DNA from 3 places in the Mucilaginibacter sp. PAMB04274 genome. Region 2 is predicted to be linked to each of the others. Evidence: riboswitches for the same ligand, from Rfam matches in the RefSeq annotation. Region 2 holds a riboswitch; each other region holds the start of a gene.

Region 1 (5,552 bases), 1.9 Mb from region 2:
TAAAACGTTTTTAGGGGGCGCAGTGTCTTATTCTAATCAGTTAAAGGAGAGTATATTAGGTGTTACAGAAGATAATTTACGCCAGTACGGTGCGGTAAGTGAGCAAACAGCCACACAAATGGTTGAGGGCGCATTGCGCAACTTTAAATCAGACTATGCTATTGCGGTTACCGGCATAGCCGGCCCCGATGGCGGTACGCCTGAAAAGCCTGTTGGCACCGTTTGGATAGGCGTGGCGGGCAAAGGGAATATAGTGGTTAAAAGGTTTGTTTTTGGCAACAAGCGCCGTCAAAATATTGAGCGCACGGCCATCACTGCACTCGGAATGTTGAATACTTTACTTGCAGCCCAGTAAAACTAACAGATAATTAAGTAATTTTGGCCATAAAAATTGTAGAGATTAAACATGGCGAAATACCAGCTGCTGCTGCCAAAAATGGGCGAAAGTGTTGCCGAAGCAACGGTAATTAACTGGCTTAAAAATCCCGGAGATAAAATTGATGCCGATGATGCGGTAGTAGAGATTGCTACCGATAAGGTTGACTCTGAGGTACCCTCGCCGGTTAGCGGTGTGCTGATTGAACAATTGTGCCAAAAAGATGAGGTAGTACAAGTAGGCAGTCCTATAGCAATTATTGAGGTGGAGGGTGAAGAAGAGCATGTGGTTGAAGCTGCCCCTGTTTCATCACAACCTGAAGCGCCGATTATGGATCCGGAGCCGGTTCCTGAAGCTGTAGTGGAAAAAGAAATACCGGGTTTGGAGCACCTGACCAAGCCTGATGTGCCGGCTATACAATCATCAGGCATTCGTTTTTACTCGCCGTTGGTACGCAACATTGCCAACCAGGAAGCCATCACTCAGGCAGAGCTTGACGACATACCAGGCACCGGCGCCGAAGGTCGTTTAACTAAAGATGACCTTTTAACTTACCTTGAGAAACGCCAGCCATCACCTGCTCAGGCACCACAGGCATTGGCTGCAAGCTCTGCTCCAAAGGCGGCACAGCCGGCTTATACACCACCGCCCACACAAACTTACCGTACCTCTGGCAGTGACGAGATCATTGAAATGGACCGCATGCGCCGCTTAATTGCGGACCATATGGTAATGAGCGTGCAAACTTCAGCGCATGTAACCTCTTTTGTAGAGGCCGACGTAACAAATTTAGTTTACTGGAGAGAGAAGATCAAAGCTAAGTTTGAGGCCCGTGAAGGAGAAAAAATTACATTTACACCTATATTTATTGAAGCTGTGGCAAAAGCTATTGCTGATATGCCAATGATCAACGTTTCTGTAAACGGTACCCAGATCATTAAAAAGCGGGATATTAACATAGGGATGGCTACTGCGTTGCCAAATGGCAATTTAATTGTACCGGTTATTCGCCGCGCCGATACGCTTAACCTTACCGGCTTGGTTAAGAGTGTAAATGACCTGGCCAACCGTGCCCGTTTGAATAAATTACGGCCTGATGATACCGCCGACGGTACTTTCACGGTTACTAACATAGGCATGTTTGGCAATATTATGGGCACCCCCATTATTAACCAACCACAGGTGGCCATACTGGCTATTGGTACCATTAAAAAGAAACCTGCTGTATTGGAAACCCCAACCGGTGATGTAATTGCTATACGCCACATGCTGTATTTATCTATGTCGTATGACCATAGGGTAGTGGATGGCGCTCTAGGTGGTTCTTTCCTGAAGCGTGTAGCCGATTATCTGGAGCATTGGGATTTAAACAGGGAGTTATAAAAACAAGCCAACTTGCGTGCTGCTGTAATGTGTGCTTAATTGCTAGTGAAAGAGTGACGTTTTTTTATCAAGTAGTATTAAAACTACCGGTATCAAAAAGGTTATAAGCCAAACCAGCCAGGCAATTGATCTATTTCTTTTGTTATTAAAGTCACTGTCTTTGAACTCGTTGTATATCCTTTCCGATTTACCATCCTTTAAACAAAAGACATATATGAATCCAAATGACAGGAAAATACTTGTTGCTTCGTAAATAAGGCGGCTTTGATACGAGTATCCGCTAAAAAATTTTATAATCCACGTTAAGGTTAAAAGCAGGCTAAAGATGCTTAGTCCCATCACCAAGGTTGCTCTGAACCAATATGGAGCATCATTCCTGAAGCTCCTTTTAACGAAGTGGTTGTAGAAGGTGAAATAATAAAACCGTATTAACATGATAAATCCAATTATTCTTTCCTGAAGGAATTCTTTCAATGACCAAAGTAATTCATTCCCAATTACATTACTTTGATTGGGAATAAAAATAATAAACATTAAACAACCGCAATTAAATCTTCAGATCTGCGCCTCAATAAATATTTTTAATAATACTTGGTATTTTAAAATATTACGCATTACCTTTGTGCAACGGTTTAAATACCATAATCAAATACCCTCCGTAGGTTTTTGATTTATAAAGAAGCGGCGAGAGATCAGGCTCACTGACCCGCTGGCAACCCTCCGATGAACGGAGAAGGTGCCAATTCCTGTCCCGGTTTGGATATACAGCCGGGGGATATAAGTTAATAGCCATGAAACGATTTAACTGCTACAACACTACTGCTAATTTATTAGTTACCCCAACGGGTACGCCATCAACCTGCAATATAGCCAACGGCTTTATGAGCATGTGTTGCTGTTAGAGGCACAACACGTACGTCATTTCCTGCATTACTTAATGCAATAATGTAACGTGTTTACGCTCAGGCACCGCTATAGTCTGTCCGTACGCCACCTCCGCTTATAGCAAATTCAATAAGTTTTAAGCACAAATCTAAACAGCAACAACCATGTCAACTTCATCTTTAAAATTCGAAACTTTACAGTTACACGCCGGTCAGGAAGCCGACCCTACAACCGGTTCGCGGGCAGTGCCCTTATACCAAACTACCTCATACGTATTCAAAAATGCCGAGCATGGCGCCAACCTGTTTGCCTTAAAAGAATTTGGTAATATCTACTCGCGTATCATGAACCCCACTACAGATGTGTTCGAAAAACGTATAGCAGCATTAGAGGGTGGGGTGGCAGCGTTGGCAACCGCGTCGGGGCAAGCGGCACAATTTTTAGCGCTTAACAACATCTTACAAGCAGGCGATAATTTTGTTACCTCCCCGTTTCTGTATGGCGGCAGTTATAACCAGTTTAAAGTGGCCTTTAAGCGACTTGGCATTGAAGCCCGCTTTGCCAAAGACGACCAGGCCGAAAGCTTTGAGCCATTAATTGACGAGAAAACTAAAGCCATTTACCTGGAAACCATCGGTAACCCAGGCTTTAATGTGCCCGATTTTGACAAGATAGCTGCACTGGCCCGCAAGCACGATTTGCCGCTGATAGTTGACAATACCTTTGGCGCAGGAGGCTACCTTTTTCGCCCAATAGAGCATGGCGCCAATGTGGTGGTGGAAAGCGCTACAAAATGGATTGGTGGCCACGGTACCAGCATTGGCGGTGTAATAGTAGATGGGGGCAACTACAACTGGGGAAACGGCAAGTATCCGCAATTTAGTGAGCCATCAGATGGCTATCACGGTTTAGTTTTTTCTGATGTATTTGGTGTTAACGGTCCGTTTGGCAATATTCAATTCATTATTCGTGCACGGGTAGAAGGGCTGCGAGATTTTGGCGCTTCACAGTCGCCATTTAATTCGTTTTTACTGATACAAGGGCTAGAAACACTTTCATTGCGTGTGCAACGCCATGTTGATAATACACTTGAACTGGCCACCTGGCTGGAGCAGCACCCACAGGTAGCTAAAGTAAATTATCCGGGTTTGGCATCGTCACCCTATCACACATTAGCTAAAAAATACTTAAAAAATGGTTTTGGCGCCGTACTCTCATTTGAGTTGAAAGGCAGCAAAGAGAACGCCGCAAACTTCATTAACAGTTTGCAGCTGGTAAGCCACCTGGCTAACGTGGGCGACGCTAAAACATTGATTATTCAGCCAGCTGCAACCACGCATCAGCAGTTAAGTGATGTGGAGCAGGTTGCTGCCGGTGTTACGCCAACGCTTTTACGCGTAGCCGTTGGCATTGAGCATATAGACGATATAAAAGCCGACTTTGAACAGGCATTTGCGAGCGTAAAGTTGCAAGAGGCTCAGCTGGCCGAACTTAACTAACCGGCAGGCAGCTGAAAATTAATATGCCGCCGCAATAGATTTAATTTGATTAATAGTATGACCGGTACCGCTTGTAAGCCAGGCGGGCCGGTTTAAAATAACAATGAGTATACAGACATACCGATACAACGGCACTTTTGAACTGGAATCAGGAGCGAAACTGGAGAACCTTGAAATAGGCTATCATACTTATGGCCGGTTGAACGAAGCCAAAGATAACGTGGTTTGGGTTTGCCACGCCCTAACCGCCAACTCAGATGTGTTTGACTGGTGGAAAGGTTTGGTAGGCGAGGGTTACTTTTTTAATCCTGACGAACATTTTATCATTTGCGCCAACGTATTGGGATCTGCTTATGGTACTACCAGCCCGTTAAGCATTAACCCGGCTACTGGTCAACCTTACTACCTATCTTTTCCGCAGTATACCACGCGTGATATGGCCAATGTGCACCGCTTACTGGCAGCGCATTTAGGTATTAAAGATATTTGGGTGTTGATAGGTGGCTCATTAGGCGGCCAGCAGGCATTGGAATGGAGCATTATAGAACCTGAACGCATTAAGCAGTTGATTTTAATTGCCACTAATGCTAAACACTCGCCCTGGGGCATTGCCTTTAACGAGTCGCAGCGCCTGGCACTTAACGCCGACGCTACCTTTAACAACGGAACACCTGATGGCGGCAGCGCAGGTCTCAAGGCAGCCCGCAGCATGGCCCTTCTCTCATACAGAGGTTACAAGGCCTATAATATCAAACAGCACGAAGAAGATGATGATATCACCGATAATTACCGCGCGTCGAGCTACCAGAGCTACCAGGGCGATAAGCTGGTGAACCGCTTTAACGCCTACAGCTACTGGTACTTAACCAAGGTGATGGACTCGCACCATGCCGGTCGTAACCGCGGTGGATTAGAGAAAGCGCTTGGCACCATCAAAGCGCAGACGCTGGTTATCGGCATCAAGTCTGATATTTTATTCCCGGTAGAGGAGCAGCAATACTTATTTCAGCATATACCAAAGGCAGCTTACGCTGAGTTTGACTCGTTTTATGCGCATGATGGCTTTTTAATAGAAACAGAAACCCTAACTAAGATCATCTCTTCATTCATCAAAACCGATGTAAGAGGGAAAATTATTGAATTACAAAAGATAGCTTAATGAGTAAAAAACTAACTATTGGTTTATTTGGATTTGGCGTTGTTGGACAAGGATTATATGACATCATCAGAACTAAAAAACTGAATATTGAGATAAGAAAGATTGCCATAAAGGACCCTAACAAACAAAGAACCTTACCTGCCGAACTTTTCACAACCGATCGCGACGAAATTTTAGAAGATCCGGAAATCAATACCGTTGTTGAGCTGATCAATGATACCGAAGCCGCTTTTGAGATCGCATCAAGAGC
Region 2 (5,552 bases):
CCTCGTACACCTCGAGCATACCGGCATTTACAATGCCCATATCCATGCCAGCCTGTATAGCATGGTATAAAAAGGCCGAGTGCATAGCCTCGCGTACAACGTTATTACCGCGGAAAGAGAAAGATATATTACTCACACCACCGCTTACTTTGGCGTGTGGTAAGTTTTCTTTTATCCAACGGGTGGCGTTAATAAAATCAACAGCATAATTATTATGCTCTTCCAAACCGGTGGCAACGGTAAGGATGTTAGGGTCGAAAATGATATCCTCCGGTGGAAAGCCAATTTCGTTCACCAGTATATCGTAAGATCGTTTACAAATTTCTATACGGCGTTCATAATTATCGGCCTGCCCTTGCTCATCAAACGCCATTACAACCGTAGCAGCACCGTAGTTTAGTATCTTGCGCGCGTATTCTCTAAACTTGTCTTCACCTTCTTTTAGCGAAATTGAGTTTACAATACCCTTACCCTGCAAGCATTTTAAACCGGCTTCAATAACCGACCATTTAGAGGAGTCGACCATGATGGGCAGCTTGGCAATATCAGGTTCGGAGGCCACCAAATTCAGAAATTTAACCATTACGGCTTCCGAATCAATCATGCCCTCATCCATATTAATGTCAATCACCTGGGCGCCACCTTCTACTTGCTGGCGGGCAACTGTGAGCGCTTCCTCATAGTTTTCGGCCAGTATAAGCTTTGAAAACTTGGGCGAACCGGTAATGTTGGTGCGCTCGCCTACGTTCACAAAGTTGGTTAGAGGCGTTAGGGTAACGGCTTCTAAACCACTGAGGCGCATATAAGGCTCAAGCGTTGGTAGTTGCCGTGGCGTGTATTTAGCTGCCCTTTCGGCAATACATTTAATGTGATCGGGTGTGGTGCCGCAACAGCCGCCTACAATATTAACCAGGCTAGCTTGCATAAAGTCATCAACCTGGTGGGCGGTTTCATGCGGTTGTTCGTCATAAGCGCCAAACTCATTAGGCAAACCCGCATTTGGATAAGCTGAAATATATACATCGGCTTTGTTAGAGAGTTCTTCCAGATATGGGCGCATCTCTCTAGCCCCTAAAGCGCAGTTTAATCCCACCGATAGCAGGTTGGCATGGCGTATGGAGTTCCAGAAAGCCTCCACCGTTTGGCCCGATAGGGTACGGCCAGAGGCATCGGTTATGGTGCCCGAAATCATGATGGGCAGGTTCTTGCCCGATTCCTGTGCATAGCGCTGGGCGGCAAACAGGGCTGCCTTGGCATTCAGCGTGTCAAATATAGTTTCGATTAATAGCAGGTCTGAGCCGCCGTCAACCAAGCCTCTAATCTGATCATAGTAAGCTTCGGCCAAATCGTCGAAAGTAACGGCACGGTAGCCCGGGTCGTTCACGTCGGGTGAAAGGGAAGCGGTGCGGTTGGTAGGGCCGACAGCGCCGGCTACAAAGCGCGGCTTGCCGGGCGTTTGGGTAGTATAATCATCAGCCGCCTCGCGGGCTAAACGGGCACCTTCATAGCTTAGCTCGTAAGCCAGCTCTTCCATATGATAGTCGGCCAGTGATATACGCTGGGTACTAAATGTGTTGGTTTCAATAATATCGGCACCTGCATCCAGGTACTCGCCATGGATAGCTTTAATTACGTCAGGGCGTGTAAGGTTCAGCAGGTCGTTATTGCCCTTTAAATCGGATGGATGATTTTTAAAACGCTCCCCGCGAAAATCCTCCTCCGTTAACTGATAGCGCTGTATCATGGTTCCCATGGCGCCGTCAATTACCAATATGCGTTTCTTTAACTCGTTTTTTATGTCCATATTTTGGATATGAGATGTGAGGCAAGAGATGTGAGATAAAGCGTAGGATTTACTTGCAAACGCATGCAAAATCCTGTCAGTTTCATATCTGATAGCTCAAATCTTATTATATGCTTATATCGAAAAGTCGGTGTATTGGATTTTGACTTTCGCTTATCCGTCTTAAAACCTTTTAGTGAATGGTTTTAAGTAGAATGTAGCACCTTGTAAGTACAGGTTGCTAAGACTTCGCAGGGTCCAGTCCCTCCATCTTTCTCTATAAGCATTGCAAAGTTGCAAAATAGCGTTGTGAATTGCAAATGCCAGTTTTTAAGCAAAATAGCTTTCAAACAACAAGAGCCGCCTTTTGGGCAGCTCTTGTTATATAATTATTTAACGTTATCTGCGGCTGCCAAATATTCTTAATAAGGATAAGAACAGGTTGATGAAATCCATATACAGGGTTAAAGCGCCCATAATGGCCATCTTTTTAGCATCAGCCATACCCAACTCCAAGCCGGCACCTATGCGTTTTAGTTTTTGTACATCATAAGCGGTTAAGCCCACAAACACTGCTACACCAATATAGCTGATGGCTTTGCTTAAGCCCGGACTGGCCAGGAACATGTTTACAACAGAAGCGATGATCATACCTATTAAACCCATAATCATTAATGAGCCAAATTTGGTCAAATCCTGGTTAGTAGTATAACCGGCTACCGCCATAATGCCAAAAACAGCCGAGGCCGTAATGAATACACCTAATACCGACGAAGATGTATAAACCAACAGCACAAAGCTAAGGCTGGTACCCATAAGGGCAGCAAAAACCACAAACAGCAGGGTAAGCACCGGTGCTGATATTTTGTTTAACCCAAATGATATAATCATCACAAAGGCTATAGGAGCAAACATAACGATAGTACCTAAGCCGGTATTACGCATGGTAACAGGATCGCGTAGCAAGTTAGCAAGTTCGGGTTTAAAAGCAAATGCAGCAGCACATAGGGCCGAAATACCCAGCGCTACAAACATCCACATAAACACATTGGCAATAAACCGGCGCGATGAGGCTTGGTCATCCAGCTGAATGACATCCTCGTATTGATAATTCGTATTTTCCATTTTCTTAATTAATCAGGTTAAAGGTATGATAATTATTATTGTACTTGTTAGACAGCCCAAGGGGCTTAAAGTTTAGGTAAGCCTGCGCATTAATTGTTCTTCAACCCGTTTAAAAACCTGCAAAGGTTTTAACGCGCGCCAGCCCAGTTCATCCAGCCCGCCACCAAAGTTGATAAAATAGTCGATGTTGCTTTGCTTAAACTCCCGTATTACATGTTCTCTGAAGTTAATGCCGGCAATCCAGCCGTCTTCCACTTCCTGAAACCACTCCTCGTAATAACAGTCATCAGATGAATGAAAATTCAGGATATTCTCGCCAATAAGTATAAACTTATTGATGCCATTATCCATCATTAACTCCATGATTTCGCGTTTGAGCAACATAATGTCGTTATTGATGGCATCATTCCACTCGCCAATAAATTCTATAATAACGTAGCCGCGATCATAATCGGCATACAGTACTTTTAAATATAATGTATTAGAGCCAAATGAATCCCATTGCGGGTGCAGCAAATAGTTATATATCTGCTTATCAAATTCAAACTCGTTGTACACTGTAGCATAAAAAGGCGAATACTCATCCTCTGCGGCTACATAATCATCCCTCCATTTGTAGTATGGCTCTATTTCGTGCATTTTTTATTCCAATACGCAGATTTCAATATGCAAATTCAAACCTGCCGGTTTTTATAATCTTCCCTTTTGCTCAAATGCACATCTGCATATTTGCAAATCACTTTCCTGCAAGGTGTGCCTCCACCGCCTTACGTACACTACCGTGTTCATTTAAAAGTTCGGCGGCAGCATCTTCTTCTAAACCGGTTTCCTGCATTATCATTCGAATTCCGCGATCAACCAGTTTATGATTAGTTAACTGCATATCCACCATTTTATTACCCTTTACCCGGCCCAATTGTATCATTACGGTAGTGCTCAGCATATTTAAAACCAGCTTTTGGGCGGTTCCGGCTTTCATGCGGGTTGAGCCGGTTAAAAACTCAGGGCCAGTAACCACTTCAACCGGGTATTGAGCCTGGGCAGCTACAGGGCTTTGCGCATTGCAAACGATGCAGCCGGTTGCCAGGCCATGTTCATTAGCTTTACGCAAGCCGCCAATTACATACGGCGTACGGCCCGATGCTGCAATGCCCACAACCACGTCTTTATCGGTAATGTTGTATTCCAGCAAGTCAAGCCAGGCTTGGTCCTCATCATCCTCGGCAAATTCTACGGCCTTGCGTATAGCGCCATCACCACCGGCAATAATACCTACAACCCAATCAAAGGGTACGCCAAATGTGGGTGGGCACTCCGAGGCATCTACTACACCCAGCCTGCCACTGGTGCCTGCACCAATGTAAAACAAACGCCCCCCGGCTTTCATGCGCCCGGCAACCGCCTCTACCAGTTTTTCTATCTGTGGCAACGCTTTTTCAACCGCATCCGGAACAGTTTTGTCTTCCTGGTTCATGTGTTGTAAAAGCTCGGCAACAGGTAGTTGCTCCAGCCGGTTATAATGTGATTCCTGCTCGGTTGTGTTGATCATTTTATTCTTACAAATCTGTAACAAAATTCGGTAAAAATCCGTCAACTTCAAGAACACAAAACGCTTTCAAATACGTATTTTTGTTACCAGGGATTTATGAAGCAAACAGCAGGTATTATTTTCAGATCGGTGATCTTATTACTCGCCGGTATGGCCATTGGTTTGCTGTTGAACAATCGCCAGGATGAGCCTGATGACGCCGCCATTGTTACCTCAGACAAAAACAAGCTGGATAAGATCATGCAGCTTGTGCGAAAAAAGTACGTTGACTCTATTGATGTAGACAGTGTGGAGGGTGTTACAATCAATAATCTGCTTCAAAAGCTCGACCCACACTCGGTTTATTTACAAAAAAAACAAGCACAATCTCTGGCAGAAAGGCTGGAAGGCGGATTTGACGGTATTGGCATTGAATCGCAATTACTGCGCGATACGTTGTTTGTTACCCAGGTTTTCCCGAACGGGCCCGCGGCTAAGGCCGGACTGCCCAATGGTTCGCGGGTTGTGACGATTAACGGCAAGCCTTTTTCGGGCACGCATTTAACCAGCGATAAAGTGAACGACGCTTTTGCCGGTAAAAATGACACCGGTATTGAATTAGGTGTGCTGAGCGTGTCTGACAATACTGTAAAAAACTATCATGTTAGGCGAAGCCATGTAACCATGAGCAGTTTGGATGCTGCGTATTTAACCGCGCCTGCCACTGGCTATATAAAAATAAGCAAGTTTGGCTCTACCACCGACGCCGACTTTAAAATTGCATTAAAGAAATTAAAAAAGGCAGGCATGCAAAAACTGGTGCTGGATGTGCGCGGCAATGGTGGCGGCTACCTTAACCAGGCAACCGCGCTGGCCGATGAATTTTTGCCAGCTAAAAAGCTGATTGTTTATACGCAAGGCCAACATGAACCCCGTACCGATTATTTTGCCACCGACTCGGGCTTGTTTGAGGAAGGCAAGCTTGCTGTTTTAATTGATGAGCACTCTGCCTCGGCAAGCGAAATTTTAGCCGGCGCCTTGCAGGATTTGGACAGAGCCGTAATTGTTGGCCGGCGCTCGTTTGGTAAAGGCCTGGTACAGGAGCAATTTCCCTTT
Region 3 (5,552 bases), 2.5 Mb from region 2:
GCCATAACCGGTGTAAAAACCGGGCGCGTAAATACTGTGACGATACCATGGTCTCTTAGGAAGCCCTTCTGCAATAAGTAAACTTTTCTCGGCCTGGTAAACTGCGTTGTTGAATTTTGCAGCCAGTTTAGCGTCTTTTAATGCCTGGCCACTTACCCCATTTAGAGCAGTTGCCAATTGCTTGAGCTTTTGTAATGCGTTATCAAACGCTGCAAAATCAAAACTGGGTACCTCTGGCTTCGCAACGGGTAAAATGGATTTATCCTTAGGATCATTAGCCAGTTGGTAACTGTTGCTTTTTATAAGCTGATTTTCGGTATTGTATTTTTCACGTAGCTGTTCGGTAAGTTGTTTTACCTCACCTTCGTACTGGTTAATAACTTTACCTAGGGTTACAAAGTCAAACGGCAGCACATCGGCATTGGCCAGTCGCAACACGGCGCGGCCTGCTGTTTGGGCCAGGGCAACACCATATACAAAGCTGCTGTCTTTAAAACGCACATAATCATCATACGAGTCATAAATGGAATGATAATCACCTCCGCTGTCTTCGCCACCATAACCCAAGTTAAGTGTGGGGATGCCTAAATGCTGTAAAAACGCGGAATAATCAGAACCCGTGCCCAATGCCGAAAGCGTGAGCGTATCTTGCTTAAGTATCGCTTTTTGCGCTTTGGCTGATACAGCATGCACGGCATCATTAGCCCGCTTACGTTCAAAAACACTTACGCGGGTTTGTGGATCCATCACGTCTTTAGCAATTTCGCTGGTGAACACCTCAAGCGCATGCGAACCTCCGGCACCCAAAAAGCCACGGCTGTTGCCATCGGAATTGATATAAGCTACTGCCTTTTCTTTCAGCTCCACAGCATGATCCTCCACCCATTCTGTTGAGCCGAGCAACGATGGTTCTTCGCCATCCCAAGCGCAATAAACAAGCGTGCGTTTTGGTTTGTAGCCTGCTTTTACCAAGAGGCCAATGGCCCTCGCTTCTTCCAATTGGGCAGCCAAACCACTTATGGGGTCATCAGCGCCGTTTACCCAAGCATCGTGGTGATTGCCCCGTATTACCCATTGCTCTGGGAATTGGCTACCCTTTATTTTGGCAATTACGTTGTAGGCGGGCACTAAATCCCAGTTATGCTCTATTTTTAAATGAACCTTTGCTTTGCCCGGGCCAACATGATAAGTAATGGGCAGTGCTCCGCGCCAATCTGCCGGTGCAACCGGGCCACCCAACGCAGCGAGCAATGGTTGTGCATCACCATAACTAATAGGTAACACCGGAATCTTTAAAATGGTCTGCGCCTCGCTTTTGTCTAATCTTTTGGCTTTTGCAGTTGCGCCAACATTCGGCGTTAAAGGATCGCCGGGGTAAATAACCATATCCATCACAGAGCCGCGCTGCACGGTCTGGTCATTTTTGAACGGTCCTTTAGGGTATACCTCTCCCTGGTAAAAACCATCGTCTTTAGGATCTGAATATATTATACAGCCAATGGCTCCATGCTCATAAGCTACTTTTGGTTTAATACCTCTCCACGAGCGGCCATATTTGGCAATTACTATTTTTCCTTTTACATCAATGCCCAGTTTGTTAAGCTGCTCGTAATCATCGGGCAAGCCGTAATTCACATATACCAATTCGCCGGTTACATCACCATCGGCTCCCCAGGCATTATAGGTGGGCAACTGCCCTTCCTGCCCTGATGTGGCATCCTCGGCAACAGCCGGTTCCTTAAGTTTTGCTGTATATTGAGTAGGATAAGTAAGCTCAAGCAATCGCGTTTTCGGCGTTGGAAACAACACTTGGTACGTTTCTATACGAGCATCCCATCCATACTCTTTAAACTTTTGTAAAACGGCTTGTGCTACGGCCTTTCCTCCGGGCGAGCCCAAATGGTGAGGACGTGCAGCCAATTCTTTAATGTTATGGCCAATACGCACATTACTTATGTGCTTATCAAAGTCTTTTTCTGCCTGAAGTTGTTTAGTTGCAGCTGCCGCCGTAAAGCCCTTAATGTTTGTATTTTGTGCGTATGATGTAGCATAACCGGCAAAGCATAACACTGCCAGCATCCTTATTTTTTTCATAAAGAAATTTATATTTAAATAAAATAGAGGGTGAGAACCTGGATCGGTAAGGTTACTCTATAAATAAGACGAGATCAACAGCAACCGTTGCTTGTATAAGCAACATCATTTGGAGAGTGGATACATGCTATTAGTTTAAAAGAGCCGGTTTTAGAATAAAAATTAAAATTCATAAAATTGTAGATACATTTAAATTGCCTTAGCGCTTTGAAATAATGCCACCGGGTTGCCTACAGCGCCTAAAAAAACTTAATAACCCGATGATGAGGTGTGAGGATGGATTCGAACCACCGTACAAGGTTTTGCAGACCCCTACCTAACCGCTCGGCCACTCCACCATTGCTTTTAAAGCGATGCCTTTAACAAAGGTTTGTTTGCTAAATCGTCTATCACTTTTACCATTTCCGTGAATTCGTTTACGTCATAAAGCCTCGTCAAAAAAACTATCTTACCGCTTTGATCGATGACTACATTACGTGTAACACCAGCTTTTTTATCAGCAAAGCGGCCAAATATATCGGCGCCCGGATCTAAAGCCAAAGGATAGGTTACCTGTATATCCTGGCGAAACTTTTGCACTTTCTCGAGTGGTTCGTCACGGTCTACACCAATAAGCACTACGTTTTTATTCTGGTAAGCCTTCCACACGTCTGTTTCCAAATGCGGCATTTCTCTGCGGCATACGCTGCACCAGCTTGCTGTAAATTGCAATACAACCACTTTGCCGCGTAACTGCTTCAGGGAGGTTTTCTTTCCGTTATCTAACACTAATTCAAAATTGTCGGGCGCCTGGTCTCCTACCTTAACCAGGTATCCTCTGTCTGCATTTGCGGTTGTTGCAACTGTAGAAGATTGTTGCGCAGCACTTTGCGTCTGCGCATTTGATTGAAATGCGGCCGCAACAATTACAGAAGCTGCAAACATTGCTTTGGAAAGAGATTGTAATAGGTAATTTTTCATAATCATATAAGTTGATTGCTTTCAATTTCAAATACTTATACCAGCGAGACTGTAAATGGGCGATGAACAAGCAAAACTTGTATCTTATCATTCTCTCTCATTTGAGGAGCAGGAATTAGCACCTTTTACCTTTTTGAGGTGGTATAGGTTGCTAAGACTTCACAGGGCCTTTCCCTCAGTCTTTCTGGATAAGTAAATCAAAGTACGTTATTTAACACTGCAAATATAGCTATATATTTTACATAGTCTATAGATTTAGTAGATAATTTTCAAAATGAAATAAATGTGACACAAAGAAACGTACAAGTTATTCAGATACAGGCGCAGTTATACCGAATTGTATATGCATAGGGAAGATTGGCCGGCAGTTTTCAAAGGTTCCAAATAAGCCTATTTTTGTGGTAAGTGAAGGCTTTGTATTAGCAACTGGGTAATTATGGAACTTGTTGCAATGCGTGCAAACTTCCTTACTAATACTTATCCTTTTATTACAATTAAGCGTGATGATACTGGATGCTATGATTCAATCATCATTCACCTTCAAATAGATATCCGCTATAAGCCAAACCTGTAGCCACACTTTTAAAATTGTCGCCCGAATTGAGGTTGACGTGAGGAAACTTTTCTTTGAATATGTTTTGAACACTCCCAACCATTGAAGTGCCACCAGTTAAAAAAATACTGTCGACATTGCTGGGTTCTATCTTGTTGTGCGATATAAATTCGTCGAGGTAGTTGGCAATTCGGGTTACGTCTTTGGCAATTATTTGTTCATAAACCGACAGTGGAACATCCTCTTCTATGTCAATATCCATTTCATGGTAAGCGAACCGAGCAGTGTCTGCATTAGAGAGTGTTATTTTGGTTTTCTCAATACACCTGAACACAGCGTAACCCAAGTTGTGTTCAATAAGCGTAATCAGGTTTTTGAATTGCCGGTCTTTCCCCGAAAAGTAATAATAGTCTTCAATATCCTTTTTAATTCGCTGGCCATTAAAAAAGTTCATTTGCTCCCACGAGCATATATTGGCAAAAAGTGATTTAGGCACAGTTAACCGCTTGCCCGGGGTAGCTTCATATTGTGTATGCTTGCCAAAATAGGGCGTACCTTTTTCCCACATAAATGCGGCATCAAAGCTATCACCTCCTATGTAAATACCACCCGTGGCCATCATGTCGTTCTTCCTGTCTTTGCTACCCGCTTTCTCTGGATCCAGAACCAAATAAGTAAAATCAGTAGTACCTCCACCTAAGTCAGCAACCAGTACATTTTCCTTTTTTTGCAAAGTTCTTTCATAAGCAAAAGCAGCGCCGATCGGCTCAAATTGAAAGCGGACCTCCCTGAACCCAGCTAACTCTGCAGCCTTGCTAAGGCGGGTTTGGGCAAGGGTATCCTTTTGCACGTTATCATCATCAAAGAATACAGGCCTGCCTATAACAGCCTTACGGCAATCCTGGCCTATTAGTTTATCAGCCCGCGATTTTAATTCTTTCAGAATGATGGCCACCAAATCAGATGCGTTGTATCGTTTGTTGTGAATCCGCGTTTCGGTAAAACTGCTTCTGGATAAAATTTGCTTAACCGACTTTATAAAACGCCCGCTCATTTGCTCGTTTAAGTAAGCCGAAATTGCTTCCTGGCCTACTACGTAATCCGGAGCAATGCCCGAGCGCTGCTGTTCATAAAAATAAATAAGCGATGGAATAATGATGGTATGTTGAATTTCTTTGGTTTCCTCATTGTAGATAGCCAAAGCAGAGTTAGTTGTACCAAAATCAATTCCGTATAAAAACTTATTCATATAAATGCCGCCTTACCAAAAAATTTAAAGGGCGGCGAAAGTATCAAAAAATAAAGTCAAAATGAAATTACCAGTCTCAAGATTACGCCAAGCTAATCAGGGAGTGGCATGACGTCCATTTAGATTGAACGTATTTAATTGAAATCACTTCGATTAATTACATCATGTGCAACAAATGCAAAAGCCCATGGCTGAGCACACAGCCAGTGATCTGTTTAGTGGCAGTTTATAAATTGGCAAAAAAGCTTCAAAGGCTACGCACCTGTAGAAGCAATTATTTGAGATGCTAATAGGCTTGCCCGAGTTTAGGACAATAAGCTCGATTTACATTTACGATGTAAAACAGAGAACGCTATAGTTGATACGATGCTTACAGACTATCGCACTTTAAAAAACTTGTATTAATGTGCTTTTTAATAACCAGAGTTTAACGGCTTTCAACAAACAATGTCTGCCTTCGCGCTCATTAAACTCCGATTAATACTGTCTGCAATTAATAGCTTATCATTAAATTATCCAATTGAGATCTACAATTCACAATATAAGAACATCGCCGGGTTGAATAACGCGTTATTTTGCGTTGTCTTCATTAGGCTTGCTTTCGTCAGTAATACTTTCATTGGCGAAAAATGATTCGTCAATCTTAATTTCCTTGCTAAGCTTCTTGGCTAATCTTTTTGAACTTTTTTCAATGCT

Evidence for each region. Region 2 has a riboswitch for S-adenosylmethionine ahead of metH (methionine synthase). Riboswitches for the same ligand answer to the same signal wherever they lie in the genome.
Region 1: another riboswitch for S-adenosylmethionine. It lies ahead of ABDD95_RS13630 (O-acetylhomoserine aminocarboxypropyltransferase/cysteine synthase); the one in region 2 lies ahead of metH (methionine synthase).
Region 3: another riboswitch for S-adenosylmethionine. It lies ahead of ABDD95_RS11215 (TlpA disulfide reductase family protein); the one in region 2 lies ahead of metH (methionine synthase).

The regions. Positions count from the first base shown of each region.
Region 1 is NZ_CP155081.2:3,234,327-3,239,878, reverse strand. Features, by position in the region: gene ABDD95_RS13640 (competence/damage-inducible protein A) at 1-355, shown strand, start outside; gene ABDD95_RS13635 (dihydrolipoamide acetyltransferase family protein) at 407-1,759, shown strand; SAM riboswitch class I at 2,428-2,543, shown strand; gene ABDD95_RS13630 (O-acetylhomoserine aminocarboxypropyltransferase/cysteine synthase) at 2,809-4,143, shown strand; gene metX (homoserine O-acetyltransferase) at 4,247-5,302, shown strand; gene ABDD95_RS13620 (homoserine dehydrogenase) at 5,302-5,552, shown strand, end outside.
Region 2 is NZ_CP155081.2:5,165,693-5,171,244, reverse strand. Features, by position in the region: gene metH (methionine synthase) at 1-1,804, opposite strand, end outside; SAM riboswitch class I at 1,955-2,069, opposite strand; gene ABDD95_RS22360 (Bax inhibitor-1/YccA family protein) at 2,183-2,908, opposite strand; gene ABDD95_RS22355 (hypothetical protein) at 2,981-3,547, opposite strand; gene murQ (N-acetylmuramic acid 6-phosphate etherase) at 3,645-4,457, opposite strand; gene ABDD95_RS22345 (S41 family peptidase) at 4,554-5,552, shown strand, end outside.
Region 3 is NZ_CP155081.2:2,659,789-2,665,340, forward strand. Features, by position in the region: gene ABDD95_RS11205 (transferrin receptor-like dimerization domain-containing protein) at 1-2,094, opposite strand, end outside; tRNA gene ABDD95_RS11210 (tRNA-Cys) at 2,361-2,432, opposite strand; gene ABDD95_RS11215 (TlpA disulfide reductase family protein) at 2,440-3,054, opposite strand; SAM riboswitch class I at 3,136-3,249, opposite strand; gene ABDD95_RS11220 (Hsp70 family protein) at 3,585-4,856, opposite strand; gene ABDD95_RS11225 (hypothetical protein) at 5,427-5,552, opposite strand, start outside.